3 regions of the Herbaspirillum sp. VT-16-41 genome follow, and region 1 is predicted to be linked to each of the others. Evidence: predicted binding sites of a transcription regulator. Region 1 holds the regulator's gene; each other region holds the start of a gene.
What was found. Region 1 encodes FliA, which starts transcription of late flagellar genes. Its sites were predicted from a motif close to CTAAAGTTTNNNNNNNNNNNGCCGNTA; they were not measured.
Positions count from the first base shown of each region.

Region 1 (9,882 bases):
CCGACAGTTCCTTGATCGAGGTGCCGAAGATGGTCGGCGCAGGCGACGCCACCGCGCCGGTCTTGCTGGCCGAGCTGCCGGCGGACTTGCCGGCACTGGTCTTCTCATTGATGACGATGGTGATGGTGTCACCCACCAGGCGCGCGCGGCGGTCTTCCAGCAGCGGACGGTAGACCGCCGACTGGAAGATCGCACCCGAGGTCGGGGGCGCATAGGAAGCCGGCTGCGGACGCGCCGTCTTGGGACCCGTCACGATGCTGTCAGGCACGGTGGTGCAACCGGCCACAGCCAACACGCCCGCGATGGAAACCAATTTCAGCAAGTTCTTCATATCTGCCTCGTCCTTCTTTCTACTGCCGACTACCTTGTTCAATAACGCCGCCCCGGCTCGCCGCCAGGTCTTACAGCTGCGACAGCTTGGCCAGCATCTGGTCGGATGTGGTGATGGCCTTGCTGTTGATTTCGTAGGCGCGCTGGGTCTGGATCATGTTGACCAGCTCTTCCACCACGTTCACGTTGGAGGTTTCCACATAGCCCTGCCACAAGGCACCGGCACCGTTGGTACCCGGGGTATTCGGGTTGGGAGTGCCGGAAGCGGCGGTTTCCACATACAGGTTTTCGCCACGGCTTTCCAGGCCAGCCGGGTTGATGAAGGTGGCGACCTGGATGGTGCCGATCTGCGTGGTCGCGGTCGAACCGGCCTGCATGATCGAGACGGTACCGTCACGGCCCACGCTGAGCTTGGTGGTGTTGAGCGGAATGGTGATCGGCGGCTGCAGGGTGTAGCCGCTGGAGGTCACCAGCTGGCCCTGGCTGTCGGTCTGGAAGGCGCCATCGCGGGTGTAGGCGGTGGTACCGTCGGGCAGCAGGATCTGGAAGAAGCCATTGCCCTGGATCGCCAGATCCTTGTCATTGTTGGTCTGGTTGACGTTGCCCTGGCTGAAGATGCGCTCGGTGGCGACCGGACGCACGCCGGTACCGATCTGCAGGCCCGAGGGCAGTTGGGTCTGTTGCGAGGACTGCGCGCCGGGTTGACGCACGGTCTGGTACAGCAGGTCTTCGAACACGGCGCGCGAACGCTTGAAGCCGTTGGTGCTGACGTTGGCCAGGTTGTTGGAAATCACGTCCAGTTGCGTCTGTTGCGCATCCAGGCCGGTCTTGGAAATCCACAGGGAACGAATCATTTATTTCTCCGGTAATCAGTGCAGGGGCTGTGCTATCAGGACAAGGACAGAATCTGGGTCGCCTTGGTCGCATCGCTTTCGGCGGTCTGGATCACCTTCATGTTCATCTCGAACTGGCGCGACAGGTTGATCATGTTGACCATCGCCTCCACCACGTTTACGTTGCTGCCTTCGACGGCACCGCTGGCCAGGCGCACGTTGGCGTCCGGCTGGGCGGCACCGGTGATGGTGCGGAACAGGCCATCATCACCGCGCTTCATGTTCTTTTCGTCCGGATTGACCAGCTTGATGCGGCCCAGCACGTTGACCGCATTGGGAATGCCATTGGTCGGGATCGACGACACCGTGCCATCGGCGGCGATGGCCACCGTGGTATCGGGCGGGATAGTGATCGGACCGCCATCGCCCTGCACCGACTGACCATTCTGGGTCTGCAGGATGCCGTTCTCGTTGATCTTGAAGCTGCCATTGCGGGTATAGGCTTCGCCGCCATCGGCGGTCTGCACCGCGATCCAGCCACGCCCCTGAACGGCCACGTCCAGCGCACGCCCGGTGTCCTGGATCGGCCCCTGCGAAAAATCGCTGCCCGCGGTCGAGTCGACCACGAAGGCCCGCGTGGGCAAGCCATCGCCCACCACCGGTGCCGAGCGGAAGGTATTCAATTGGGCGCGAAAACCCGTGGTCGTGGCGTTGGCCAGATTGTTGCTGGCAGTAGCTTGCTGCTCCAGCGTATGCTTGGCCCCCGACATCGCTGTATAGACCAGACGATCCATAAAACCCCTTTTTTGCGGCACCATCCCCCGGCGCCAGCGGTTGAAACCGGCCGCCGGCGACGCCGGCGACCTTGCAGCACGCGCGCCGCAAGGCGCGCGATCAAGCCTTTATCAGCGCAGGCTGACCAGGGTCTGCAGCACGGTGTCCTGCACCTTGATGGTCTGCGAGTTGGCCTGGTAGACGCGCTGCGCCACGATCATGTTGACCAGTTCAGCGGTCAGGTCGACGTTGGAGTCTTCCACCGCGCGCGCCTGCAGGCTACCGAACGTGCCGGTGGAGGGCTTGCCCACCAGCGGGCTGCCGGCCGCACCGGTGGCCGCATACAGGTTGTTGCCCAGCGGCTGCAGGCCATTCGGGTTGGCGAAGTTCACCAGCACTACAGTACCCAGGTTCTTGGTCTGCTGGTTGCTGTAGGAACCGACGATGGTGCCATCCTTGTCGATCGAGAAGCTCGACAGGGTACCCGGCGGCATGCCGTTCTGGTTTTGCGCCAGGTTGACGAAAGCCGAACCGGTCTGGGTCGAACCTGCATAGGAGAAATTGATCGGTGCAGCGAAGTTGCCGCCGCCCTTGACGATGCTCGGATCATTCAATTGCGCGGCCGTCAGGGTCATGACGCTGGTGGGCGTCACCGCCGCACCGTTGATCTGGGTCAGGGTACCGGTCGAGTCATAGGTCATGGTACCCAGCGCAACGGGGGCCGGTGGGGTGGCGCCGTCGTTCAGGGTGGTGTTGTCGATCTTGGCGTAGACGGTCCAGGTAGTCGTCGGCGGCGTACCGGTCGGTGCTGCCTTGACGTAGTAAGTCTGCATGCTGTACGGGTTACCCAGGCTGTCATACAGGGTAACGCCGGTGGAGTTGTTGTAGCTGTTCGGATCGGCAGCATTGAAAGGCGTGACCGTCGGCACGGCCAGGCGCGAATCCAGGTTGACCTTGGTGGACACCGAAGTGGTCGGGGTGGCCGGGATCGACGAGGTATCGATCTGCAGCTGCACCGGATCGCCACCGGACGCACCGGCGGCCCAACCCATCAGGAAGGCGCCGTTCATGCTGGGGTTGATGATGTAGCCATTCTTGTCCAGCTGGAACTGGCCGTTGCGACCATACATCGGCGACAGATCGGATGCGCTGGCCGACATCTGGAAAAAGCCGTCGCCATTGATGGCGATATCCAGCGGGTTGTTGGACGAACTGATATTGCCCTGGGTGAATTGCTGCGCCACGTTGGCCACGGTCACGCCGATGCCCACCGGCGAATTGCCGGAGCGGTTCATCGAGTTGGCGTACATGTCGGCAAACTGGGTCTGCGACTGCTTGAAACCGACCGTGCTGGCGTTGGCCACGTTATTACCGATGACGTCCAGGCTCTTGGCTGCGCCGTTCAGTCCGCTCAGACCTTGCTGAAAACTCATGAGAAATCCCCTTGTTCCGAATGATGTCGGTAATAACGATTAAAGAATTTGTACGATGTCGCTGGACTTGATGGTGCCAACGTTGGTGACATTGAGCTTGACGCCGTCCGTGCCGGTGGACACGCTGGCCACCGTACCGAAGGCCAGCGCCGTCACCGCGACCGGGGTGCCATTGTTGGAAGCGGTGGCGGTGAAGGTGTAGTTGCCGTCGGCAGCCTTGCCGCCGGCGTCGTTGGTACCATCCCAGATCACGGGCACGGCACCGGCAGCCTGGGTACCCAGGTCCATGGTGCGCACCACAGCACCGGTGGAATCCTTGACGGTGACGATGACCGAAGAGGCCGTGCTGGGCAGGTTCACACCGAACACCGCCTTCTGGCTGGTAACGTCCTTGCCGTCGGCGTCCTTGGTGGTATCCGAGGTCAACTGGATGCCGTTACCCGGCGCCAGCACGCTGTGACCGATCATGCTGGCCGTGGACAACGCTTGCGAAGAACTGAGATTGCCCATCAGCGTACCCAGCGAATCGTTCAACTGGCTGATGCCGGAGACGGTCGACAGCTGCGCCATCTGCGTGGTCAGCTGCGAATTGTCCATCGGGTTGCTGGGGTCCTGGTTCTTCATCTGCGCAATCAGCAACGTCAGGAAGCGATTCTGGATCGCATCCGGGCTGTTGTCGTTCAGACTAGCCGAGTTGTTGGTCGACGAGCTGCTGCTCGTGCCATTCATTGCATTGAGCAGGTCATTGGAGACGATTGCCATGATTTAAGGTCCTGTTTCCTATTGTCCGATGGTAAGGGTCTTGACAAGCATGGCCTTGGCCGTATTCATCGTTTCCACATTGGTCTGGTAAGAGCGGGAAGCCGAGATCATGTTGACCATTTCCTCGACCGGGTTGACGTTGGGCATGGCGACATAACCATTGCCATCGGCCATGGGATGCTTGGGGTCGTAGACCAGCTTGGGCGGCGCCTGGTCTTCGACCACAGCAGCCACTTTCACGCCGCTATCCTTGACATCGCCCACGGGGATGGACTCGAAGACCACCTGCTTGGCCTTGTAGGGCCGGCCGTCCGGGCCGGTGGCGCTATCGGCGTTGGCGATATTGCTGGCCGTGGCATTGAGGCGCTGGGCCTGCGCACTCATGGCCGAACCGGCAACGTTGAAGATGTTGGAAAGGGACATGGTTTATCAACCCGGTTGGATGGCGTTAATCATGGCCTTGATCTGGCCGTTTACAGCGGTGACACCGGCTTCGTAGCGGATGCCGTTGTCGACGAATTCATTGCGCTCCACGTCCAGGTCGACGGTGTTGCCGTCCACGCTGCCCTGGGTCACCGTGCGGTACTGCAGGGGCGAACCACCGATGCTGCCCGGGCCGTTGTCGGGTGCGGTCCCGGCCACGTGCGAGGCGGCGGTGCGGGCCAGTTGCAGCGGCGGCACGGCGCCGCCCTTGTTGTCGAGGGCGTTTTTCAGCGCATCGGCAAAATTGACGTCCCGCGCCTTGTAGTTGGGCGTATCGGCGTTGGCGATATTGGAGGCCAGCACCTGTTGGCGCTGTGCCCGCAGGTTCAGCGCCATCTCATTGAAGCGGAAGAAATCGTCGAGCTTAGAGACCATCGGGTCCTCCGGAAATACCGGCGCCGCTGCCGCCCTGCCTGGGACGGTCGCACACTACGCCGATGATGGAATTACGTAGGCTTGATCATACGTTTCCACCCGGGACTTTAAGGGGCGATAAAGAGATAAAAGCCTCCCCTGTTTGCGCTTTTGACCTCGCGCGCGCGACGTACCATTGCTGCCAAGATTCGCCAATGTCTGGCCAATGTCTGCTGCAGGCAAGTTGCAAAAAATGAAATATCCTTTACGCCCCATGAGCCTACTGCGCCGTGCCATCGCCGCCCTGGCCCTGCTGGCCGGCGCATTGACGACCGCCTCGCCAGTTGCTGCGCAAAATACCCCCGACGGTCCGCAAAAGCAGAACTTGCAAGTTCTGCAACAGGTTGCCGAGCAATTCCTGGCCAGCCAGACCTCTGGCCTGCCGGGCAGTGTCACGATCACCATCGATCCCGCCGACCCGCGCCTGACGCTGGCCTCCTGCCTCGAACCGCAAGCCTTCATGCCCAACGGCGGACGCCTGTGGGGCCGCACCACGGTGGGCGTCAAGTGCGTGGCCCCCTCCCCCTGGACGATCTATCTGCGCGCCAATGTCCAGGTCATTTCGGACTACCTGGTGGCCGCCGTGCCGCTGGCGCAGGGCCAGACCATCAGCGCCAGCGACATCACCCGCATCCGCGGTGACATGTCCAGCCTGCCAAGCGGGGTGATCACCGAAGAAACCCAGGTGGTGGGCCGGGTTGCCAACATGTCCTTGCGCGCAGGAACCCCGCTGCGCATGGACGCCATCCGCAACCAGCGGGTGGTACAACAAGGACAGTCGGTACGGGTCGTCTCGATCGGCCCGGGCTTCCAGATTTCCACGGAAGCGCGCGCCATGACCAACGCCAATGAAGGCCAGATGGCACAGGCGCGGACCGCCGCCGGGCAAGTGGTCAGCGGCATCGCCAAGGCGGGTGGCATTCTGGAAATCAACTATTGATAGAGGGCAATCCTGAAGAGAAAGGACTGTCTAGCCGGGATCTGCAGCTGCGCGTCGGAAATGTGAAGAAAATTTCTCCCATTTCGTCATTTTGGCGCCCTGGATGTTAAAGTTTGCGCAGAACTGGCCGATAATCCATACGACAGGCGGGTGCGATGCGCCCCCACCCTACAAGGAATACTGCCGTGAACGTTAACGACGCCCTCAAATCCGCTGCCCTCAACAGCGAGCAGACCCAGGCCCAGCCTCGCAACAACGCCCCCGCCGGCGCTGCTGCCGGCAATGGTGCCGCGGCCACTGCAGCCACTTCCGATAGCGTGCGCCTGTCCAGCACCTATCAGTCGCTGGAAACCAAGGTCAACAGCAACAGCAGCAGTTTCGATGCCAAGAAAGTGGCCGAAATCAAGGCTGCCATCGCCAACGGCACTTTCCAGATCGATCCGGAAAAAGTGGCCAATGGCCTGATCGACACCGTCAAGACCCTGATCAGCGCCCGTCCGGCCTGATCGTCACTGCCTTCGCACAGGATGACCCGCATGAATCCGGCCAGCAACCTGCCTCTGGAACACGCTGCCCTGTCCCGCCTGGTCGAAAAACTGAATCAGGAACAGGCCTTGCTGGCTGAAGCCACCGCCGAAGGCCTGACCGACATCATTTCCGAAAAAGCCACCATCGTTTCCGACATGGCCACGCTGGCCGGTAACCGCCACAGCCTGCTGGGCAGCCTGGGTTACAGCGAAGATGAGGCCGGCATGCAGCAGTGGATGAACGAACACGGCAGCGACGCCGACAAGGACGTCTGGGCCGGCCTGTTCGAACTGGCCCAGGATGCCAAGGAGCTCAACCGCGTCAATGGCTTGCTGATCGGCAAGAAACTCTCGATCAACCAGAGCGCACTGACCATCCTGCAAGGCAAGACCGGCACCGGCAACTTCTACGGACCGGATGGACAGAACAGCATCAAATCTTCCGGCCGCAGGCTTGGCGTGGTCTGACCACCCTCCAAGCCGAGCGCCACGAGCGCAATCGCCGCAGATTCAAAGACCCCGAGTGCCATGCCTCGGGGTCTTTTTTTGTGCCGTGCAGGTGCCTCAAGCTTTACCTGCTCAGCACAAGCTGGGTCAGACCCAAGGCGGCACACAAGAGCTCGATGGAATTGAAAACGGCTCCCGAAGGAGCCGTTAGAGCATGCCGGAGCGCGTCCTCCCGGACGCAAATCACTTCTCAGGCCACCCCACTCCACGAATGCTCCCGCAGATAGGAACGCATGCGTGAGATCGCCTGGCTATGCAGCTGGCACACACGGGACTCGGACACGCCCATGACGGCGCCGATCTCCTTGAGGTTCATTTCCTGCTCGTAGTAAAGGGCCATCAGGATCTGCTCGCGCTCGGGCAGGGCCTTGATGGAATCCACCACGGCTTCGCGGAAGCCGCCGTTGATCAGGTTCTGCAGCGGGTCGTCATCGGACTCGGCGGTCTGGTAGCGGTCCAGGAAATGTTCATGACCACCATCGTCGTCGTGGAAATCCTCGTAGTAGATCAACTGGTGCCCACCGCATTCGCTGAGCAGCGACTGATACTCGGTGAGGCTGATCTTGAGGTGCTGCGCCACTTCGGTTTCCTGCGGCTGGCGACCGAGCTGCTGCAGCAAGGCCTGCATGGCTTCGTCTACCTTGCGGGCGTTCTGACGGATGCTGCGCGGCAGCCAGTCGCTGCTGCGCAGTTCGTCGAGCATGGCGCCGCGAATGCGTTGGACGGCATAGGTCTCGAACTGCGCGCCATGGGTCTCTTCGTAGCGGTTGACGGCGTCGAGCAAGCCCATCATGCCGGCCTGGATCAGGTCGTCCACCTCTACGCTAGGGGGCAATTTGGCCTTGAGCTGATGCGCCAGTTTCTTGACCAGCGGCGCATGCTGCTCCAGCACATCATTCTTGCCCTTTTTTCCCTTGACGTTATACATGCACGTCACACTCCCAGGCTTGCACCATCGGTTGCCATTCCGTAAGTGCTGCGGGCCGTATCGGCCGCCGTGAATTGCTTGGACAGGCGCTGGAAAGCCAGCGCCGCACCGGCAAAGGGAAACACATCCATCACCGCCCGCCCCTGGCCGGTAGCGCGGCGGATATGGTCGTCGGCCGGGATGGCGCCGAGGAAATTCAACTGCGCTGCCAGATAGCGGCTGGCGGCCTGGGCCATGTTGGCGTAGACGGTGCGCGCCTCGGCCTCGGTGGCGTCATTGACGATCAGGCTGAAGGGACGGCGTCCGATACGGTCGCTCAGGCTCTTCAGGAGCACGTAGGCGGCCTTGATCGAGGTGGCCGTGGTCGAGACCTGGATCACGATCTCGCCCATTTCCATGGTCGGCACCGGCAGCGACTGGTCACTGGCCAGCACGCCGTTGACGAGGGTGATTTCGGCCTGCTCGATAAGGCTGTCGAAAATCTCGGCCAGACGTCCGGCCTGGGGATCGCTGGCCGCCGGCACGGTACGGCGGGCGATGCGGGCCATGGCAAAACCTTCGGGCAGCATGCGGGTGGCCTCGCGCAAGGGACGTTCGGCACGCGCCACTTCCTGCAGGGTGGCGACGTCGTGGCGCAGGCCGATGCGGGTCAGCAGGCCGGTACTGGCCACGTCGCCATCGACAACCAGCACGTTATGCTTGGCCTGCGACAGGGATGCGGCAATATTGATGAGCATGGCGCTCTTCTCTTCTTCACCCAGCACCGAGAAGAAAGTGAACAGTCGGGGGACCGGACGCTCCAGCATCCGGCGCAGTCCGGCTGCCTGGTCGATATCGTAACTAGCCAAAGCTCACCTCGCGCAAACCTTTATCGTTCATGGACATCGCGGTGGGGCCGATCACGCCGGGCAGTTCGCCTTCCTGGAATTCAAAAGGGGCGGTCTCGCGTTTCTGCTTGAAAGCACGGTCTGCCAGGTACAGCTTGTTGGCCACGTGCAGGTCTTCCGGCACGCGCTGGCCGTTGGCGACGTAGTGCAGGTTGAGCTTGTGGCGGATCACCACGTCTAGCACGTTGCCGATGGTGGCAGCTTCATCAAGCTTGGTGATGATGCAGCCGGCCAGACCGGAGCTGGAATAGGCATGCACCACTTCATTGAGGGTACCACCGGTGGCAGTGGCGTTCAGGCACAGCAGACGCTTGATGTCCACGCCGGCACCGGCCAGCATGGCGTCCTGCTCGGCCACCATCTGGTCGCGCTGGCCTACCCCTGCGGTATCGATGAGCACGGTGTGCTTGCCCTTGAGTTCTTCCAGGGCGATGCGCAGGTCGGTCTCGTCCTTGACCGAGTGCACCATCACACCCAGGATCTTGCCGTAGATGCGCAATTGTTCGTAGCCGCCGATACGGTAGCCGTCGGTGGTGATCAAGGCCAGCTTGCCGGAGCCATGGCGCATCACGCAGCGTGCAGCCAGCTTGGCAGTGGTGGTGGTCTTGCCCACGCCGGTGGGGCCGACCAGGGCGAAGACTCCACCGTTTTCCAGCAGTTCGTTCTCGTTGGCCAGGGTGTTGAGGTTGCGCGCCAAGACCGACTTGACCCAGAACATGATGTCCTGCGACTTGGAGTTGGAGGGCAGGTTTTCAGTGATCAGGCGCGACAGGCTTGCCGAGAAGCCGGCGGCCAGCATTTCCTTCAGGACGATGCCCTTGAGCGGCTCGCGCTTTTGCGCGCCACCCCAGGAAATCTCGGCCAGCTGGGTTTCCAGCACGCCACGCATGGAGCGGATTTCGCTCATCACCTCGGACAGGATCTCGTCGTAGTCCTTGCCGTCGAATTCAGGCAGCGCCGAACGCGGACGTTGATCCTGTTCGGCAGCATCAGCAGCCCCGGCCGCTGGCGGCTGGGCCGCGGCACTGCCGGCACGACGGCTGCGCCAGACGCGCGCATCGGGG
Region 1 covers NZ_MUXB01000114.1:114,854-124,735, reverse strand. Annotated here, with positions in the region: gene BTM36_RS15860 (flagellar basal body L-ring protein FlgH) at 1-331, opposite strand, end outside; gene flgG (flagellar basal-body rod protein FlgG) at 402-1,184, opposite strand; gene flgF (flagellar basal-body rod protein FlgF) at 1,220-1,957, opposite strand; gene flgE (flagellar hook protein FlgE) at 2,069-3,370, opposite strand; gene BTM36_RS15840 (flagellar hook assembly protein FlgD) at 3,410-4,132, opposite strand; gene flgC (flagellar basal body rod protein FlgC) at 4,151-4,555, opposite strand; gene flgB (flagellar basal body rod protein FlgB) at 4,562-4,990, opposite strand; gene flgA (flagellar basal body P-ring formation chaperone FlgA) at 5,244-5,969, shown strand; gene flgM (flagellar biosynthesis anti-sigma factor FlgM) at 6,155-6,475, shown strand; gene BTM36_RS15815 (flagella synthesis protein FlgN) at 6,506-6,964, shown strand; gene BTM36_RS15810 (RNA polymerase sigma factor FliA) at 7,194-7,931, opposite strand; gene BTM36_RS15805 (antiactivator of flagellar biosynthesis FleN protein) at 7,937-8,737, opposite strand; gene flhF (flagellar biosynthesis protein FlhF) at 8,772-9,882, opposite strand, start outside.

Region 2 (9,882 bases), on a different contig from region 1:
TTGTGGCCGTCGAGCATGGACTTCAATACATCCTTGGCCGCCAGGAAGGCGTCCACATGTTCCGCGGTCAGGGCCATCTGACCCTGGCGGATACGGTCCAGCAGCGACTCCAGTACGTGCGTGACCTCGGCGATGTCGGTCAGACCGAAGGTCGACGAGCCGCCCTTGATGGAATGCGCGGCACGGAACACGGCATTGAGGTCCTCCGGATCGGGCGAGGCCACATTGACGGCCAACAACAGCTTTTCCATTTCCGCGAGCCCTTCCTCGGCCTCGTCGAAAAAGACCTGGAAAAACTGGCTCATATCAATGCTCATGCCTGGGCTCCATGCTGGATGCGGTTCGTGTCGTTCTTGTTATCCCGGCAAGATCAGCCGATCACCTTGCGCACTACCTCGGTCAGGCGCTGCGGGTCGAAGGGCTTGACCAGCCAGCCATTGGCGCCGGCCGCCTTGCCCTTGGCCTTCATCTCGTCACTGAACTCGGTGGTCAGCATCAGGATCGGCACCCGCGCATAGCTGGTCAGCTCGCGCAGTGAGCGGATCAGGGTCAGGCCATCCATGCGCGGCATGTTCTGGTCGGTCAGGACCAGGTCGAAGGTATGCGTCTTGGCCTTTTCCAGCGCGTCCACGCCGTCAACCGCTTCGGTCACGTTGTAACCCGCAGCCTTCAGACTGAATACCACCATCTGGCGCAGTGACCCGGAATCATCTACTGCGAGAATCGTTTTGGACATCGTTACTCCCTGTTTCTTCAATAAGGCTCATGCGCATGTGCATTATGCCGCAGCTCCGGCCGCCGACCTATTGCCCTGCGCCCGGCCGGAATGACCTAGTTCAATCTTGACCCACTCAGCCCGCAAAGGCTTAGAACAACTCGATATCGCCGCTTTCCATGCGTGTCTGGCGCACCGCTTTCCACAGCCCGGTATCGAGCACGGTCAGCCGCTCCTCCATCGCCTGCACGGTGCTGGCCAGCAGCTCCCTGAGTTCCTCGTCGGTCTGCCCCTGCTCCGGTACGATCTCGAAACTGTTGGCGCTCAACACCCCCAGCGCTTCACGCAGGCCGATCACGCGCCGCACGATACGCTCCAGCAGCTGGCTGGTCATGTCCTGGAACTGCAGACCGGTGACCGCCGCGTTCACATGGTGGCTGACCTGCGCCTGGGTCGCCTTGAGCTGTTCGATACTCTCGCTGTCGAACTCGCCCGTGCCATTCATCAGTCCCTCGAGGATGGTCTGCTGGGTCTGCACAGAACGGTGCAGCTCCATGAAACTGGTACCCAGCTTGCCGATGGCTTCGCCCAGGAGAATGTTGGTCTGGACCAGGTCCGACTCCACTTCCGTCAATTGGCGGCTGCCGCCGCTGGCAGTATCGAGCAACAAGCGCTTGAGCTCCTGCAGCATGGTCTTGGTCGGCATATCCAGCTCTCTTCCCCTGTTCAGTTGGAACACTTCTGCTTCAATGGCAAATCCCCGCCCGTCACGCCTGCCTCAGTTCTTGGGCGGCGCGGTCAAACCCTGCTGAATGTCGTCGTCGCTGGCGTCGGTGGGCACGTTCAGCGAGCCACTATCCTTCTCGACCAGTTCCTCGGCCTTCTTGTTCATGACGATGATGCTGATGCGACGGTTGATGGGGTTGAACGGATCTTCCTTGTCCAGCAGCACCGCCGAGGACAGGCCCACCACCCGCAGCACCTTGGATTCGTCCATGCCACCGGTGATCAGCTCGCGGCGCGATGCATTGGCGCGGTCGGCCGACAGTTCCCAGTTGCTGTAGCCCTTCTCGCCACGGGAATACGGCGTGGCATCGGTATGCCCGGACAGGCTGATCTTGTTGGGGACATCGTTCAGGGTGCGCCCGATCTCGTGCAGGATTTCCTTCGTATAGGGCTGCAACTGGGCGCTGGCCAGGGCGAACATGGGACGGTTCTTCTCGTCCACGATCTGGATGCGCAGGCCTTCAGAGGTGATGTCGATCAACAGCTGGTTCTTGAACTGCTTCAGCGTCGGATTGGAATCGATGGCCTTTTCCAGGCGCGACTTCAATTGCTCCAGGCGCGAGCGCTCGGCACGCTCCAGTTCCTGCTGGGCCTGCTTGAGGGTCTGCTTGCGCGTGACCACGTCGTTCTCGCCCTTGCGCAACTGGCCGTCCTGGCGGGTCAGGTCCTTGCCGCCGCCCGGCAGCACCGTATTGGCGTCGCCGCTACCGGAGCCGCCGGCCATGGCGACCTTCAGCGGTGTCTTGAAATATTCGGCGATGCCGTTCAGGTCGCCCTTGGCAGTCGAACCCAGCAGCCACATCAGCAGGAAGAACGCCATCATCGCGGTCACGAAGTCGGCGTACGCGATCTTCCAGGCGCCGCCGTGGTGACCACCGCCGCCCTTCTTGATCCGCTTAACGATTATGGGACGTAGCCCTTCGTCGGCCATGCCTTACTCCTGCTCAATGCTGATGTCTGTGTGAATCGATGCGCGTACCATCCGCCAACGGCAGGATTACTTGCTCTTGGCCTGCTTGACGTGCTCTTCCAGTTCCAGGAAGGTCGGACGCTCGGTCGAGAACAGGACCTTGCGGCCGAATTCGATCGACAGCGCCGGCGCGTAGCCATTCAGGCTGGCCAGCAGCGTCACCTTCACGCACTGGTAGATCTTGGTCGATTCGTGCAGCTTCTGTTCCAGCAGGCTGGACAGCGGACCCACGAAACCGTAGGCCAACAGAATACCGAGGAAGGTACCCACCAGCGCGTGCGCAATAAGCATACCCAGCTCGGACGGCGGAATACCCACCGATTCCATGGTGTGCACCACCCCCATCACCGCGGCCACGATACCGAAAGCCGGCATGCCGTCACCCAGCTTGGCGATGCAGTGCACCGGAATCTCCCCCTCGTGGTGGTGGGTTTCGATTTCGTTGTCCATCAGGTTTTCGATCTGGAACGCATCCATGTTGCCCGACACCATCAGGCGCAGGTAGTCGGTCATGAACTCGATGAGGTGATGGTCGGCCAGCACGCCGGGGTACTTGCTGAAGATGGGGCTGCTTTCCGGCTCTTCGATGTCACCTTCGATGGACATCAGGCCTTCCTTGCGAGACTTGGTCAGGATCTCGAACAGCAGCGCCATCAGCTCCATGTACAGCGCTTTGGTGTAGGTCGAGCCCTTGAGGACGGTCGGCAAGGCCTTCATCGTAGCCTTGATCGCCTTGCCGTTGTTACCCACCAGGAACGCGCCACCCGCGGCGCCGCCGATCATCAGCAGTTCAAGTGGCTGAAACAGCGCCCCCAGATGGCCGCCGGACAGGGCAAAGCCGCCGAAGACGGAGCCCATGACAATGACATATCCGATAATGACTAACAAAGTGCCTGCTCCCGTCCCAGTGGCGTTGCATGTATTTTCACGTTCGTCAGATTACAGGTATTCCAATCAAGCAAATGAGGGAATACATATCCGAAAAACGCCCTTCCTTTTCGATTTACGGCTCAATCCGGGCAAACTTGATACGTCGCGTCTCGCATTGCGTCACTTTATGCGCTCACATGCGCCAGCCATGCAGCACCGGCCCCTCCCCCTCGGGCTGGATCACCAGGTCCGGCGTGGTCCCCGGAATATGGAATTCGTAGCTCAGTAACAGCGTCCCCGGCCGCATTTCGGCCCGGGCCTTGTGCCACAGGGCCAGCATGGCGGCTGGCGAAAGATAGGCGAACACCACGTCATACTCTGCGAAATCGAGCAACAGATAATCGCCCCGCACGAAGCGGCAACGATTGCCGGCCAGCGCCGCACGCAGGCGGCTCACCAGCCAGGGCAAGGGCGCGATCTCGATGCCGGTGAATTCACTTTCAGGCCGACGATGCGAAAGATCCAGCACCGCGCCACCCAGGCCGCTGCCGATATCCATGAAGCGGATCGCCCGTCCCTGGGGCAACAAGGCGGCCACCGCATCCCAGGCATTGCGGCCGGAGGGATAGAACGGCACCTGGCTGCGGAAGGTGGACCAGAACAGCACCAGCATGAACAGGAATACCGCCAGGAACAGCCAGGGCGGCAATTGCAGCCGCCCTACCAGCAGCGCCGCCAGCGGGAACACCAGCAGGATCAGCCACCACCACACGGCCATGCGGCGCAGACGTGCCAGCAGCGCGGCAATCGCACCGTGCAGCACGGAGGTTTGCAAGGGAGAAAAGGGAGAAAGACCGGCGCGCTGGCACAGCACGTCGATCACGTTGGCGCCCACCAGGCCCAACACGAACAGCAGCAAGGCCTGGATCGCCGGCGCCTGCAGCAGTGGCCTGCGGCGGGCGCCGGGGTGGTTCTCTAGGTCAGACATCTAGACAATCGGCCTCATTCTTCCTGGCAGAGTAGCAGCGCCACTGTCACGGTCAAGCGGCCGAACCGCGACCGCATCGACAGCGATGGCGCAGCACTGCGGATCAGGCAACGGCCGCCAGCACCGGCTCGGCGACCATCGGGGCGGAGGCTGCCACCGGCAGGGCTTCCACCAGACCCATGACCACCGCATCCTTGGCCTTCTTGGTCTTGCCAGCACGCGAAGGCATGTGGCACAGGCCGCACAGATAGTCCTGATGCAGGTCCAGTCGATGCACCACGAAGTGGCCGCCGCACTTGCAGCAGGGCGTGGTCATGAGCATCTTGCTTTCGAAGAAGCGCACCAGCGTCCAGGCCCGCGTGAGCGAGAGCACCGGCTCGCCGGCATCGCTCTGACCGACCTGTTCCAGATAGAGCTTGTAGGCCTTCATCACGGCTTCGATGCCGCTGATGCGGGCATGCTCCACCAGATAGCGGTGCACGTTGATGAACAGCGACGAATGGATATTGGGCTGCCAGGTGATGAACCAGTCCGTCGAGAACGGCAGCATGCCCTTGGGCGGCGAGACGCCCTTCAATTCCTTGTACAGCTTCAGCAGGCGCTCGCGCGACAGCGAAGTTTCCGATTCCAGCAACTGGAGGCGCGCCCCCAGGTTGATCAGTTCAATGGCCAACTGAATTTCCTGCGCCTCTGTGACAACGCTCTTTTTAGCCATGGTGCTACCCCCCGGTGATTTCGTAGTGACACTGCCTGACCCCTCTCCATGTGCACAAGGCAGATGGACATCAGGCTGCAAATCCAAGACACAAACTCATTAACTGCTACGGTACGTCTTCCCCTCCGGCGCATTGACCCCTGCCCGCGCCGGTCCTGCTCTTGTCTTGTTGTTTTACGAAATTTGTTCGCTGGGCTGACAGGCCATCAGGATGGCTGCATGCGACTGGGCCAGGCTTTTGTCCTTGTTGTAATTGGTGAGCATGCCGAGGATGGCACCATCGTCGAAACGGAAGCGCGTCAACATCATGTTGGTCGCGGCCAGTTTCATGATCTGGGCATTGGACAAACCCTCGATCAGATCGGCGATCTCTGCGCTGATACCCAGCCGGAAGATTGCGGTCGGCTTGTCCTGACGGATCATCTGCTGTGCCAGCATCAGATAGCTCAGGTTGGCATCGCGGATCTCCGCCATCATGTCGTTGGTATTCATTTGCACCCCACCTCGGTAAGAACTCCATACTGCTCTGTGCTGCTCTCGGCTGCATTGAGCTGCTTACAATCGCTTACATTTACTTGACTGCAAGCCAATTCTGAGGGGGGGCGGACAGGCGGGAAATTAGACTTGATCGGTATTTTTCGTCCGAAACAAAACCAACAGGCTTGTCAGACTTTGTCTTACAAGAAGACCTATTTCGCCTGCAGTTTTGATGCCAGGGAAATGAACAGCCAGAGTCCTTGCGACTTCCGGCGACAATCAGGAATTTCCTGATCAAAAGGTTTCTTGACCGAAATGGCTCAACAAAATTAGCACCAAAGCAACAAAATAAATTGTAAATTTTGGCGGTTTTCTTGTGCCATGTTGCTGTGTAACGACTAGCTCAGCCGCATTTCTTCTTCGACTGCCGAGCTAAACTGTAGTTTCCTTCAACAAGGGGCCGCAGAAAAATTGCAATGTTTTACGCGGTCTGACATTTTTTGCGCCACTGCACGAGAAAATGCGAAGCGGCCCAGCGGTGTGAGGATGCCGTATCAAGAATGACTAGCATTTTATGACCGGCTGCCCAGCACCAAAACGAGAAACAGAGGCAACATTTACCTTTATTCAATTTCTGGACGGCAAACCCGGTGCAGACGCACCGCGCCGGGTTGGCTCGACGCTTACATGCGTGCCAGGGCCTGTTCGATATCGGCGATGAGATCTTCCGGCGACTCCAGGCCGATGTTGAAGCGCACCAGCTGCCCTTCTCGCATCCATTCCCGGCGCATGCCCCGCATCCGGTATGGCACGCACAGGCTGTGTGCACCGCCCCAGCTGTAGCCGATCTTGAACAGGCGCAGGCTGTCGACAAAGCGGTCGGTCTGCTCTTCCACGTAGCGCTGATCGAAGATCACCGAGAACAGGCCGCCTGCGCCGGTGAAGTCTCGCTTCCAGTGCGCATGGCCGGGGCAATCCTCGAAGGCCGGGTGCAGCACCGAGACGATCTCCGGACGCTGCTTCAACCACGTCGCCACCTTGCGCGCGGCCGCATCGTGCGCCTCGAAGCGCAGGCGCATCGAGGACAGGCTGCGCAGCACCAGATAGACGTCGTCCATGCCCACGCCGAACCCCAGGCGCATGTGCGCCAGCTCCAGCTTTTCATTGAGGGCCTGGTCACGCACCATCACCGCGCCCATCAGCACATCAGAACCACCGGACTGGTACTTGGTGACGGCTTGCATGACGATGTCCACGCCATGCTCGAAGGCCTTGAAGGCCAGGCCGGCGGACCAGGTATTGTCGATCGCCACCAGCACGCCCCTGGCGTGGGCCGCCCGGCACAGCGCCGGAATATCCGGCACTTCCATCGATACCGAACCCGGTGCCTCGGTCCACACCAGACGGGTATTGGGCATGATCAGGTCGGCCAGACCCTCACCAATCATCGGGTCATAGAATCGCGCCGTGATCTGGAAATCACGCTCCAGCCACTGGCCCAGGTCCTTGCTGGGCCCGTAGACGTTGTCGGGCAGTAGCACATCGTCGCCGCTCTTGAGGAAGGCGAAGTTGACCATGGCGATGGCGGCCAGCCCGCTGGGCGTAACACGACAGTAATTGCCGCCCTCGATCTCGGCCAGCCGGGCCTCCAGCACGAAACTGGTGGGCGTGCCGTGCAGGCCATAGGTGTAGCCCAGCTTTTCTCGCCAGTCGCGCGAGCGCATCGCCTCGACGTTGGGGAATACCACCGTGGAAGCGTGATGGATGCCCACCGGGAAGGCCTCGAAACCGTCAGGGGCGCGATAGCTGCTGTGGATCAGGGAAGTTTGCGGCGTGAGAGAAGTCTCTTTGGGGTCGGACACGATTCTGCCTCTGAAAACGAGACGCGCAGCGAAGGGCTGCGCGCAAAGGCATCACTATACGCGCAGCCTGCCGACACCGAAAGCCGGCGTCAGCAAATCACGCGATCAAGGGTTCGGAGACGATCAGCCCGGCCTCAGGGCAGTTGCAACGCGAATGGCTTGGTGACGGCACCATCGGCACTGGACCAGGTACCGGTGATGGACTGGCCCTGCCGATGCCCTTCCCACTGGCCCGACACATCCTTGCCATTGACTGATTCTTCCATGATGAAATCATCGCCATCGACCTCACCGGCAACCAGGATGTCAGGCGATCCGCCAAAGAAGAAGTAACGCCCTTCCACGCCGTCCTCGTTCTTCTTCGGTTGCAGCGAAAGCTGGATGTCGCGCCCGTCGATCTGGCCACGCAGCACCAGCGCATGGGTCATCAGCAGCTGTTGCAGCGAACCCTCCGGAGCGCTGGCGGCCGGTCCTGGCCTGGCGGCCCAGGTCGATGCCGGCATGAGGACCGAGCAGGACAGCGCCGCCACCAGCAGGCTGCGCATCAGCAAACGCTGCGCCTTCACTCGGCCGCGCCCCACAGGTCGTGAGCATCGGCGGCGGTAATGCGCACGTCCACGAACTGGCCCACTTCCAGCTTGCGATGCGGCTCGAAAGGTGGCTTCACATAGACCACGCCGTCGATTTCCGGCGCATCGGAATAGGTGCGGCCGGTACCGCCGTTGCGGTCCACCTCGTCGATCAGCACGCGCAGCGTCTTGCCGACCTTGGCCTGCAGGCGCTTCTTGGAAATCTCTTCCTGCAATTGCATGACACGGCCGCGACGCTCTTCGCGCACTTCTTCCGGGACCGGATTGGCGATCTCGTTGGCGGTCGCGCCTTCCACCGGCGAATAGGCAAAGCAGCCCAGGCGATCGATCTCGGCTTCCTTGAGGAAGTCCAGCAGGTATTCGAACTCCGCTTCGGTCTCGCCAGGGAAGCCGGCGATGAAGGTGGAACGGATCGTGAGGTCCGGGCACATGGCGCGCCAGGCCTGGATGCGTTCGATGTTCTTTTCGCCGTTGGCCGGGCGCTTCATGCGCTTGAGCACATCCGGATGAGCATGCTGCAGCGGCACGTCCAGGTAAGGCAGGATCTTGCCTTCGGCCATCAACGGGATGATGTGATCAACGTGCGGATACGGATAGACATAGTGCAGGCGCACCCAGGCACCGTACTGCTGGGCCAGCTCACCCAGCGCACCGACCAGCTGGGTCATGTGGGTCTTGATCGGCTTGCCGTTCCAGAAGCCGGTACGGAACTTCACATCCACACCATAGGCACTGGTGTCCTGTGAGATCACCAGCAATTCCTTGACGCCGGCCTTGAACAGGTTCTCGGCCTCCAGCATCACATCGGCGATGGGACGCGAGACCAGGTCGCCGCGCATGGAAGGAATGATGCAGAAGCTGCAGCGATGGTTGCAGCCTTCGGAAATCTTCAGGTAGGCGAAGTGCTTGGGAGTCAACTTGACCCCCTGCGGCGGCACCAGGTCGATGAAGGGGGCATGTGGCTTGGGCAGGTGCTTGTGCACCGCCTGCATCACCTCGCCCACCGCGTGCGGACCGGTCACTTCCAAGACCTTGGGGTGAATCTTCTGGATGATGTCGTCGCCCTCGGCGTCCTTCTTGGCGCCCAGGCAGCCGGTGACGATCACCTTGCCATTTTCGCTGAGCGCCTCGCCGATGGCATCCAGCGACTCCTGCACGGCAGCATCGATGAAACCGCAGGTATTGACGATCACCAGATCGGCGCCGTCGTAGGACTTGGCGGTGTCATAGCCTTCGGCCCGCAACTGGGTCAGGATCTGTTCGGAATCGACCAGTGCCTTCGGGCAGCCGAGGGAGACGAAACCGACCTTGGGCAGGGCCGGGCTGGCGGGAGAGGATGGGTTGGACATGGCAGATGGCTCAATGAGACGGGCCGCAAGCGGCCGAAAATACGGGAAAAAGCGAAAAATGCTTTAAAAATCAGGGCGCTATTGTACATCGTCCGCTCGTCCACACCCGCTTTTGCCGGTTTCGGGCGTGTGAACCGCCTCGACAGGTATCGAGGCCATTTCAACTCAATTCAATTGGCAAGGGGAAGCCGCGCCCTAATCCAGTCAAGTTTGGTTGGTGGGATTTTGATGGAATGAAGTGCCTGACTAGCAGACTTATCGTAGTAAAGAATGACATCGTCGCCATATTCAAGCTCCTTTTCTGAGCCATCATTCCAATAAAAAGTGAAGTATCGCAATGCCTGAAGCTCTCCTGCCTCGTCGAAGACTTGCAACCTGACCTGACGACCATTTCCCCAGAAAAAATTCGTGCTGCACATACTGATCGTGTATCGCCGGCCGTTGAACGCCTGGACACCGCCATTCAACAATTTTGTGACGTAATCACAATCACCATAGGAGGTTTGGTGCCAAAGAGAAATCAGGCAAACCAACGCGTATGACATAGCGATGCTGCAAAG
Region 2 covers NZ_MUXB01000083.1:63,130-73,011, forward strand. Annotated here, with positions in the region: gene cheA (chemotaxis protein CheA) at 1-317, opposite strand, end outside; gene BTM36_RS06765 (response regulator) at 371-736, opposite strand; gene BTM36_RS06770 (hypothetical protein) at 867-1,421, opposite strand; gene motB (flagellar motor protein MotB) at 1,494-2,432, opposite strand; gene motA (flagellar motor stator protein MotA) at 2,499-3,359, opposite strand; gene BTM36_RS06785 (class I SAM-dependent methyltransferase) at 3,535-4,329, opposite strand; gene flhC (flagellar transcriptional regulator FlhC) at 4,433-5,044, opposite strand; gene flhD (flagellar transcriptional regulator FlhD) at 5,219-5,536, opposite strand; gene BTM36_RS06800 (cystathionine beta-lyase) at 6,205-7,383, opposite strand; gene BTM36_RS06805 (hypothetical protein) at 7,518-7,886, opposite strand; gene rimO (30S ribosomal protein S12 methylthiotransferase RimO) at 7,946-9,322, opposite strand; gene BTM36_RS06815 (hypothetical protein) at 9,493-9,882, opposite strand, start outside.
Region 2: the regulator FliA is predicted to act here: its motif matches at 3,475-3,501, upstream of motA (flagellar motor stator protein MotA).

Region 3 (9,882 bases), on a different contig from region 1:
ACTGCGCGGTTGATGTGACGCACTAAGTGACGCGCTGATCGCCTTGCCTCGCAAGGCGCCGTAAAAAGGACAGGCTGTTCCTCTCGGAGGAACAGCCTGTTTTTTATGGGCGATCTGGATTGCAGGTTTGCGATCTCCAAGTATTTTTATTTATCGCGCCTAAAGTGCGCTCTCGCGCTAAAGAGTGTCGCGACTTCATTAACATGGCTGCCCTTCCGGTCCTTGCCTGACGATGAACTGAATGTGCCTCACATGGCCTCACATCACTTCCCTGTGGACCGGTTACCCCCGATCCGACAAGGAAAGCAGCATGGAAGCAACGAACGCATTTCGACTGGAATATCCCCGGCTCATGAAAGCCTTGCTCGCTCTCATCACGTTCAGCACGGTGACATCGATGTTCGGCTTGATCAGGCCAGGGCTTGACCTTCTGGTCTTCATCAATTTTCTGGTGCTGGTCGTGATGCTCGTCGTTCCGTGGTGGCACTATTCCAGCCCCAGTTGCATCGGTGAGGCATTGGTGAAGATACTGAGCGTAGTGCAGGGCATCGCCGGTGCCTGGTATATGGCTGCGTCGCTCGAGCCCATCCTCTTCGGGGTGCCGGGGCCGGGGAAATGGCTGGCGCTGCTGCTTGCGCAACTGTTCAATCTGGCATTTTCCTGGATGTTCTTCAAGGCCGCGACCGTATGCCGCATTGAAAGTGGAGCGCAGGCGACCATGGAATGGCTGAAAGATCTTCCAAAAGACCGATAGACGTAGGTGGCCGGGCTACCTGGAATTGTTTCAGGACCTGGTTCGCGCTGCCCGCTCAACCGGGACGTCCATGTCCTATCCCTATGTCCCTACCTACCAGCGAACGCGCTGCCACATCATGAAAATCGTAAAACTGAAGTATCCGAGGCTGCTGGGCTTTGTCATTTTGATGCTGGCGTCGCTCGGGTTAGGCTCATTGCTTGCGACACATGGTTTTTCGTTGCTGCTGGTTGTTCTGGCCGGAATGCTGCTGGTGCATTACTCGCGGCCAAGCCTCGTGGGTTGGGTACTTTTCATCTGCTTCATCGTGGCACCGGTGGTGGTCCTCGGCGTCATTGCATTTAGCTTTTTCGAGTTCAGCCGAGCTCTCCGCGGGTTTCGCGATCCTTACGAAATTATCTTCATATGGGCTGCCGCAGCGACCGGCGTGGCAGTGTTGATCGGCTTTGTCACCCAGGTGCTGAGAGTCGGCAATGAGGACGGCCAATGAGCAGTGGAACCGGCGTGCCAGGACTGCCAAAGTGGTTCGCCTAGCGCGCGAAAGCGATTGCGCCGGATTCGGAATCTGCGATTCCACTGTGCGTCCGGAAGAGCAGAGAAAAGGAGGCGGAGGCGTCCATCGGCATATCGCCGCAACGATACTCCGCCCTATCTGCGGTCAGAGTCAGGCAGTTGTACTGATCCGCGTCTGGCTCACCGATACCGAGATACTGACGGTGGTCTCGCTGGCAACCACGGTGCCGCCCTGGCCATCACCGTTGTCAGTGCTGCCTTCACTATCGCCACCATCCTGCTTGCCACCCTTGACATTGTTGATGAAGTCATTCAGCGACTTCTGCACGAGGTCATAGGTCTTGTCGATGTTGCTGGCGATGTCGCCCTGCAGGACGCTCAGGCTTTCCAGGATGTCACGTGCTTCCTTGAAGCCCTGGTCGACGCCCTTGAAGATCAGGTTCATGTAGTCGTCGATGTTGGCGGCGTCTTCCTTGTCGGGATTGTTCTGCTTGTAGAGCTCGAACATGTTGGTGATGAAGGAGACGATGCGTCCGGCCGTGCCCTCCGGCGAGTTGTCCTGGGACGCAGCGTTCTGCACGGCATTGTCGCCCAGCTGCGGGCGCAGAATGTCGTTGATGTTTTCGATGGCGGTCTTGTAGACCAGCGACAGGGGATCGTTACCGCTCTGCAGTGACACCTCCAGCGAGGACTGGACGATGGACAGGTTGAACTGTGCCTTGGCGCCTGCTTCGGTCAAGAGATTCGCTTTTCTGGCTTCGGCGATCTTGTCGTTGCTGGTGCCGGACGCACTGCCAGACAAAGCGGTGCTGTCGCCGCTGGCGGCGTTGGCGGAGTTGGAGGAAGTGGTGCTGGGCAGCAGGGTTTTGCTGTCCAGGCCGGTGGTGTTGCCGATGGCCATGACGGTCTCCTGTAGAAAAAGGGGATCCGGGCATCAAGGGGGAAGACGGATCCACTGGAAATGATGGTGCGTCGGATGACGAACCACTCCATTCCTGCATAACGGCCCGGTCGTGACGGACTTGATATTGACAAAAATTAACAGGTGTCAGTTTCCCAGTCCGGGTGGTGCCACTTGCTCCGGTGGATTTGTTCGATCTGACGAAAAGCCTTTACTGTAAAGGCTTTGCGGCGAGCCGATGCGGGTCGATACGGTGGCTCTCACGATAAAAAATTTTTCAGAAAAAATGTAACGAAATGTCCGACCCGTGGTGGCAGGCGGATTTCATTTGCAGTGATGCAATGAAATCACGATGACATGCTGCCAAGGACGAGCTGAGAGAAAACGCAGCGTATCGAAACGCCGCGTTCAGCGACGATGAGGATGTAGATATGGATGTGGATGTGGATGAGCTGGAAAGCCTGCTCCGCTCATTCCATGACGAACAGGCGACGATGTTCGCGGATGGCGTAACGGTCGGTCATGCCGGCGATGTAGTCGGCGACCTTTCTTGCCTGCTTGTCCAGCTGCTGGGCGTCATCATGCATTGCCTTGACTTGATAGTCCGGTGGCAGCAGGCTGGGCTGGCCCATGAAGGCAGCAAACATCTCGGCAATGATGCGCCGCGCCTTGGCGGTCATGCGGTTGACCTGATAGTGACGGTAGAGCTTTTCACGCAGGAATTTCTTCAGCACTGCCGCTTCGCCGGCCATGGCATCGGAGAAGGCAATGAGCGGCGGGGCGTTGCGGACATCCTCGATGTCGCGTGGCGCGAGCTCGGCGATGCGCACGCTCGCGGTCTGGATCAGGTCGACGATGAGCGCGTTGATCATGCGGCGGACCGTCTCGTGGATCACGCGGCGACCGGTGATGCCGGGATAGGTCTGTTCGACTTCGCGCAGATGGCGGGCAAAGAAATCCACTTCGCTCATCAGCTCCATGGTCAGCAGGCCCGAGCGCAGGCCATCGTCGATGTCGTGGTTGTTGTAGGCGATCTCGTCGGCCAGGTTGGCCAGCTGTGCTTCCAGCGAGGGCTGTTTCTTTTCCAGGAAGCGCACGCCGATGTCGCCCAGTTGTCGGGCATTGTGCAGCGAGCAGTGCTTGAGGATGCCTTCGCGGGTTTCGAAGGTGAGATTCAGACCATCGAAGGCGCCATAGTGCTGCTCCAGCTCATCGACCACGCGCAGGCTCTGCAGGTTGTGCTCGAAGCCGCCGTGGTGCTTCATGCAGTGGTTCAGCTCATCCTGGCCGGCGTGGCCGAACGGCGTGTGGCCCAGGTCGTGGGCCAGGGAGATGGCTTCGACCAGGTCTTCGTTGAGTTGCAGGTTGCGTGCGCAGGAGCGAGCAATCTGCGCGACTTCGATGCTGTGGGTCAGGCGGGTACGGAATAGGTCGCCTTCGTGATTGACGAAGACCTGGGTCTTGTATTCGAGACGGCGGAAGGCGGTGGAGTGGACGATGCGATCGCGGTCACGCTGGAATTCGCTGCGCGAGCCGGGCGGGGTTTCACTGAAGCGCCGGCCCCGCGAGCTTGCCGAGTGGGCGGCATAGGGAGCCAGACGGGGGGGCGCTTCAGCGTGCATGTTTACTCTCCGGTGCAGGCCGCCAGGGTTTGCAAGAGCAATTCCTGCGGCACGTTGGTGATCAGGGGGCTGCCCAGCGGTTTGATCAGGATGAACTTGATCTGGCCGCCTTCGTTTTTCTTGTCCACTTCCATCAGTTCCAGCCAGCGTTCGGTACCGAGGCTGGGGGCCACCGTCGGCAGGCCGGCTGCGGCGGTGACTGCCTGGATGCGGTCCCGCGTGCCGGCATCGATATAGCCCAGTCGCTGCGACAGGTCGGCTGCCATGACCATGCCGCAACCGACGGCTTCACCGTGCAGCCATTGGCCGTAGCCCAGGCCGTTTTCGATGGCGTGGCCGAAGGTGTGACCGAAGTTGAGGATGGCACGCAGGCCACCTTCGCGTTCATCCTGGCGCACCACGTCGGCCTTGATTTCGCAGGAGCGCTGGATGGCGTAGGCCAGGGCAGCATCGTCCTTGGAGACCAGTTGCGCGATATTGGTTTCGATCCAGTCGAAGAAGGGCGCATCGATGATGGCGCCATGCTTGATGACTTCGGCGATGCCGGCGGCCAGTTCGCGCGCGGGCAGGGTATGCAGGGTGGCGGTGTCGGCGATGACGGCCTGTGGCTGGTAGAAGGCGCCGATCATGTTCTTGCCCAGCGGATGGTTGATGCCGGTCTTGCCGCCCACCGAGGAATCGACCTGCGAGAGCAGGGTGGTCGGCACCTGCACGAAGGGTACGCCGCGCATGTAGGAGGCGGCGGCAAAGCCGGTCAGGTCGCCGATCACGCCGCCGCCCAGGGCGACCAGGGTGGTCTTGCGATCACACTTGTCGGCCAGCAGGCGGTCGAAGATCTTCATCAGGCTGGCCCAGTTCTTTTCTTCCTCGCCGTCGGGCAGCACGATTTCGCTGACCTGTTTGCCGGCAGCGCGCAGGGCGTTGGCGACCTTGTCCAGGTACAGCGGGCCGACCGTATCGTTGGTGACGATGGCTACGCGCTTGCCCTTGACGTATTGCGGCAGCAGGGACGCATCGTCCAGCAGGCCGCGACCGATGTGGATGGGGTAGCTGCGCTCGCCCAGGTCGACGTTGAGGGTGATCGGGTGGATGGCGGTGGAGGCGGTGTTCTGGTTCATGCGGTAATGGCTGGGTTCGGCGCCGGCAGCGCCATGGAAGGTCTGGGAGAAATGGCTGGTGGCGACCACCGTAGTACCGTCGGCGGTACGGGTGACCAGCGCGCTGCTGCGTTCGATGACGACGGCTTCATCGGCCTGCGCTCCATCAGCCTCCGGCGAGGGCTGCCAGGCACCCTCCTTGGGTGACAGTTCCAGATGGCTGATGATGGTCTGTACCAGGAATTGGACATTGGGCCGGTTGGTCTCGATCACGAAGTCGGCCACCTCGCGGTAGAGCGGGTCACGCTGGCGCGAGAGTTCTTCCAGCTTGCGACGCGGGTCGGCGGTCTGCAGCAGCGGGCGGTTCTTGTCGCGCCCGGTGCGCTGGAGAATCTGGTTGATGCTGGCCCGCAGGTAGACGACGGTGCCGCCCTTCTTGAGGTTTTCACGATTCTCGGCACGCAGGACGGCGCCGCCACCGGTGGCCAGCACGATGTCGGGCTGGGCCGAGAGTTCGCGGATCACCTCCGCTTCGCGCCGGCGGAAGCTTTCCTCGCCCTCGATCTCGAAGATCACCGGGATGGTGGCGCCGGTGCGCGCCTCGATCTCGTGGTCCGAATCGACGAAGCGCTTGTTCAGCTTCTTGGCCAGGGCCCGGCCTATGGTGGTCTTGCCGGCTCCCATCAGGCCGACAAGGAAGATGCTTCCAGTCATATCTAAGAATTCTGCGCTCTACGCTACTGGCCAATGTCGATGGCGCCGCGCATCTGACGGCACGGTCACCCGCCGCCCGGTGGGCGGTGTCCGGGCCGGCCGCCGGCCGGCTTGCGCCCGGCGGTACGGGCCTGGAACAGCGATTTTACCGTTCTTTGTGCCGCCGCCGGGAAAAATCGGGCTGGACAGCCCGCCGGGGGGCAACGGGCGTCAATACGGGCGCGGCGGTGCGACGATGCGGGGTGTGAGGAAGATCAGCAGTTCGGTCTTGTCGCGCACCCGGCTGTTGCTGCGGAAGAGGGCGCCCAGGAGGGGGATGTCGCCCAGCAACGGTACCCGGGTTTCATGGTCGTTGTCGGTCTGGGTATAGATGCCGCCGATGACCACCGTGCCGCCGTCTTCGACCTGGACCTTGGTCTTGACGTGCTTGGTGTTGATCGCCAGGCCGCCCGGGGTGACGTTGCCCCGGCTGTCCTTGTTGAGGTCGACGTCGAGGATCACATTGCCGTCGGGGGTGATCTGGGGCGTCACTTCCAGCTTCAGGTTGGCTTTCTTGAATGCGGTGGCGGTGGTGCCATTGCCGGCGGCCTGCTGGTAGGGGATTTCCTCGCCTTGTTCGATCAGGGCCGCCTGCTGGTCGGCGGTGATCAGGCGCGGACTGGAGACGATCTTGCCGCGCCCGTCGGCTTCCAGGGCCGAGAGTTCGACGTTGAGGAAGCGCTGGGCGGCGGCGTTGAAGAGGGTAAACCCGAAGCTGCCCGGAGTGGCGCCGCTCAATGGCTCGGCACGCAGGTTCAGGGCTGATTCGCTCAGGTAGAGACCCGGTGTGGGTGGCGTCTGCCGGGTCTGCTCGCCGATGGCTGCATAAGTGTTGCCCACCGCTGCGCCGCGGGTGGTCGCCGCCAGCCCGAGCTTGACGCCGAGGTTGCGGGCGAAGCTGTCGTCAGCTTCGACGATGCGGGCCTCGATGAGGACCTGGCGTGCCGCCACGTCGATGCGCTCGATCAGCTTGCGCACGTTGGCCAGCACGGCCAGGGTGTCGGTCACCAGCAGCTGGTTGGTGTGATGGTCGATCATGGCGCTGCCACGGCGTGACAGCAGGGTGTTGCGGCGCCCGGCCTGGGTGTTGCCGTCCTCGCCGATGCCGAGTGCGCGGCGCAGGGTGTCGGCGCGCTGGTAGTTGAGCTGGAAGCTTTCGGCATGCAGCGGTTCCAGGTCGGCGATCAGGGCTTTCTGTTCCAGCTCCTGGCGTTCGCGCGCCTGCATTTCCTCGCGCGGGGCGATCCACAGTACCTCGCCAGTGCGCCGCATCTCCAGTCGCCCGGCCTGCAGGATCAGGTCCAGCGCCTGATCCCAGGGGACATCCCTCAGGCGCAGGCTCAACTGCCCGGCCACGGCGTCGCTGGCCACGAGATTGACGTCGCTGTAATCGGCCAGGACCTGCAGGGCGGTGCGGATGTCGATGTTCTGGAAATTGAGCGATAACCTGTCGCCGCCATCGTGCTTGTCGGTCGGTGTTCCGGAGGAAGCGGGGACGGTGCTGCCGCCGGTGACGGGCAACACGTCGATCACCAGACGGCGACCGCTCTGATAGGCCTGGTAGCGCCATTGGCCCTGCGTCTCGAGCACCACGCGTACGCCTTGTTCGTACGGGTAGGCATGGTATTGCGTCACGGGGGTGGCGAAACGCCCGACCTCGACCGGCCGCTGCAGGTCCGGTGACAGGCTGGCGCCGCCGATGTCCACCACCAGGCGCCGGCCCATTTGACGGACCTGCAGCGGTTGATCGGCCGCGCCCAGCTCCAGTATCAGTTGTCCCTCGCCGGCGCCGCCGCGGCGAAAGTCGATGTTCTGCAGTGCGCCGGGCTCGGGCGCGGCGCGCTGGTCGAGTTCGACCAGCAGGCGAGCATCCTCGACCCGCAGACGATGGCTGACGGCGTGCTTGAGCTGCAGTTGCAGCCGCAGCCGGTCGTCGTCGGCGGCCACCAGCACGCGCTTGAGCAGGCCGCTGCCGGCCAGCGCGCGGGGCAGCATGTCGGCAGGCGTGGTCTTTGGCAGGTCCAGTACCAGTTGTGCTGGATCAAGCAGCTGGAATGCGCCGACCTGTGCGGGGTCCACGGGATGGGACAGTTGCAGGCTCAGTGTGAGCCCTTGCGGGCGGTACTGGATACCGATGCCGTAAAGGCGGTTCTCGGCCAGGGTCGGCCAAGGTGACAGGGACAGCAGACCGGCGAACAAGAGCAGCAGGGTTCTCATTGCCGGCTCCGGGGGCGGATCAGGCGGCGCCCGTTGCTGCGGGGTGCCAGGCGCTGGTTGCGTGCATTGCGTGCGTAGGGCGTCACGGTTGGGCGTGCACCGGCCGCGTAATTTTCCATCGTGATGGTCTGGGTCGACCCGGCGTGGTGGAGGGCGATCTGGTCTTCGTGCACCGCCAGCACTTCGCCAAGCGCGCCGGGAAGCTGGTCGCCGACCTGCAGGCTGCGGGTGGCGCCGTCCAGCTCCACCAGGGCGATCCGCTGATCGTTACGACGTAGCGTACCCAGCAGGCGCAGCGCCGGGCGTGCGGGTGTTGCCGGGGCGGAGGATGGTGATGGGGCGGCAACGGCTGTAACAGCTGCAACAGCAAGGTCTTCCTCTTCATCGCTTTCCGTCGCAGGGCTGGCTTTGCCGCGCGCCTGCCGTGACGTGAGCGTTGCTGTCGCCGCTTCATCTTCGAGTTGGAATGGATCGGGAAGGTCGGACGAGGGATGTTCGATTTCTCCCGCAGGCGGGCGCGAGGCCGACGCTGTGGCGGGTGGCAGGCGCAATGACTGTTCACGGCTGAGGGTGATCCACTGCCGGGTTGCCGTGGCCTCGTCAGGGTGTTCCAGTGTCACCAGCGCGGCATAGGCGGTCGCGGCCAGCAACACCGGCGCAAGCATCAGCGAGGCGAGGGAAAGCACGCTCATGGTGGAGACTCCATGGAAGCCGACTTGGCATTGCCGGTGGGGGCGGAGACCGTGGCCTTCATCAGCAAGGCCGCCTGCGTGCCGCGCTCGCTGGTGATCTCCAGGTTCTCGAAGAGCACCGGCATCGGTGGCCGGCTGACCTGCTCGACGAAGCGCAGCAGGCCCGCATGCTTGCCACGCAGGCTGATGGTGGCGCTCAGTTTGCCGGGCTGGGGCTGGAACGAGGTCAGTACCAGACCATGCTCCTCGGCGCGGCGCGCCAGCTTGGCATGCAACAGTTCGGGTTGCTGCTGGTCGGGGCGCCATAGCTGAACCTGTTGCGCGACCAGTTGCATCTCCAGCGCGGTCTGGCGCGACTGCAGGCCATCCCGCAGCGCCAACTGGTTCAGGGCGGATTGATACTGCACGCGCAGGTCCTGCTGTTGCCGTTGGGCAGACTGGCGCGATTCGTCCAGTTCTTCGACCGCCAGCAACAGCCCGCTGGCCGCGCACGCCAGCGTTGTCAGCAGGTACAGCGCCAGCCGTGCCGGCCGGGGCCAGTGGGCCGGATGGGTACTCAGGCTTGCACGTTTCATTTTGGCTCCTGGGTGGCGTTCGCGGCGGGTGGCGCCAAGGGGATGACGATGCTGAAGGCGTAACCACGATCTTCGGCGTGCAGATCATTGAGGGTGGCACCGTCCAGGCCGGCACCGGTGAGCGCGGCGGCGTATTCCTGCACCGCTTGCGCGGTTGCCGCATGGCCGCGCAGCTCGGCCCGCCCGGCTTGCAGCATGACTCGCTGCAGACGGGTCTGCGGGTTGCCGGCCTGGGCCGCGCCGCGCAGCAACTGGATGGCCTGCTGGCGCCGTCGGGCCAGTTGTTCTTGCACACTCAGCTGTGTGTTGAGCGCTTCGATGCGGGCGCGCAGTGCGCTGGTCTGTTGCACCAGGGGCGCCATCTTTTGCAGCTCCTGGCTCAGCATGGCATTGGCCTGCTGCAGCGATGCCGTGTGCCACCACACCCGCAGGCCGGGTACTGCGGCGATCAGGCAGCCCAGCAGCGCAGCCACTGCCAGCCAGCGATAGAAGCCCAGTTCGCGCTGGCGGCGACGCTGCTGCGGGGTGCGCGAGAAATCGAAACTTGCGAAACTTGCGAAGCTTGGCTTCATGCCATGCCCTCCCACGCCAGGGCCAGGGCCAACTGATAGTCGGCCGGGATTTGCGCAGCGATCGCGGACGACAGCATCAGCGGTGAGGGGATGGGGGCGAGCTGCGCATCGATGCCGGCATATTTGACGAAGGCGCGCCCGATGGCGCCCAGCTGAGGGTGGTCGCCGCTGAGCAGCAATCTGCGC
Region 3 covers NZ_MUXB01000099.1:289,096-298,977, reverse strand. Annotated here, with positions in the region: gene BTM36_RS09860 (Tex family protein) at 1-13, shown strand, start outside; gene BTM36_RS09855 (hypothetical protein) at 311-754, shown strand; gene BTM36_RS09850 (hypothetical protein) at 825-1,244, shown strand; gene BTM36_RS09845 (DUF5610 domain-containing protein) at 1,419-2,168, opposite strand; gene BTM36_RS09840 (deoxyguanosinetriphosphate triphosphohydrolase) at 2,639-3,790, opposite strand; gene aroKB (bifunctional shikimate kinase/3-dehydroquinate synthase AroKB) at 3,793-5,601, opposite strand; gene BTM36_RS09830 (type IV pilus secretin PilQ) at 5,812-7,857, opposite strand; gene BTM36_RS09825 (type II secretion system protein N) at 7,854-8,549, opposite strand; gene BTM36_RS09820 (hypothetical protein) at 8,546-9,124, opposite strand; gene BTM36_RS09815 (PilN domain-containing protein) at 9,121-9,696, opposite strand; gene pilM (pilus assembly protein PilM) at 9,693-9,882, opposite strand, start outside.
Region 3: the regulator FliA is predicted to act here: its motif matches at 2,268-2,294, upstream of BTM36_RS09845 (DUF5610 domain-containing protein).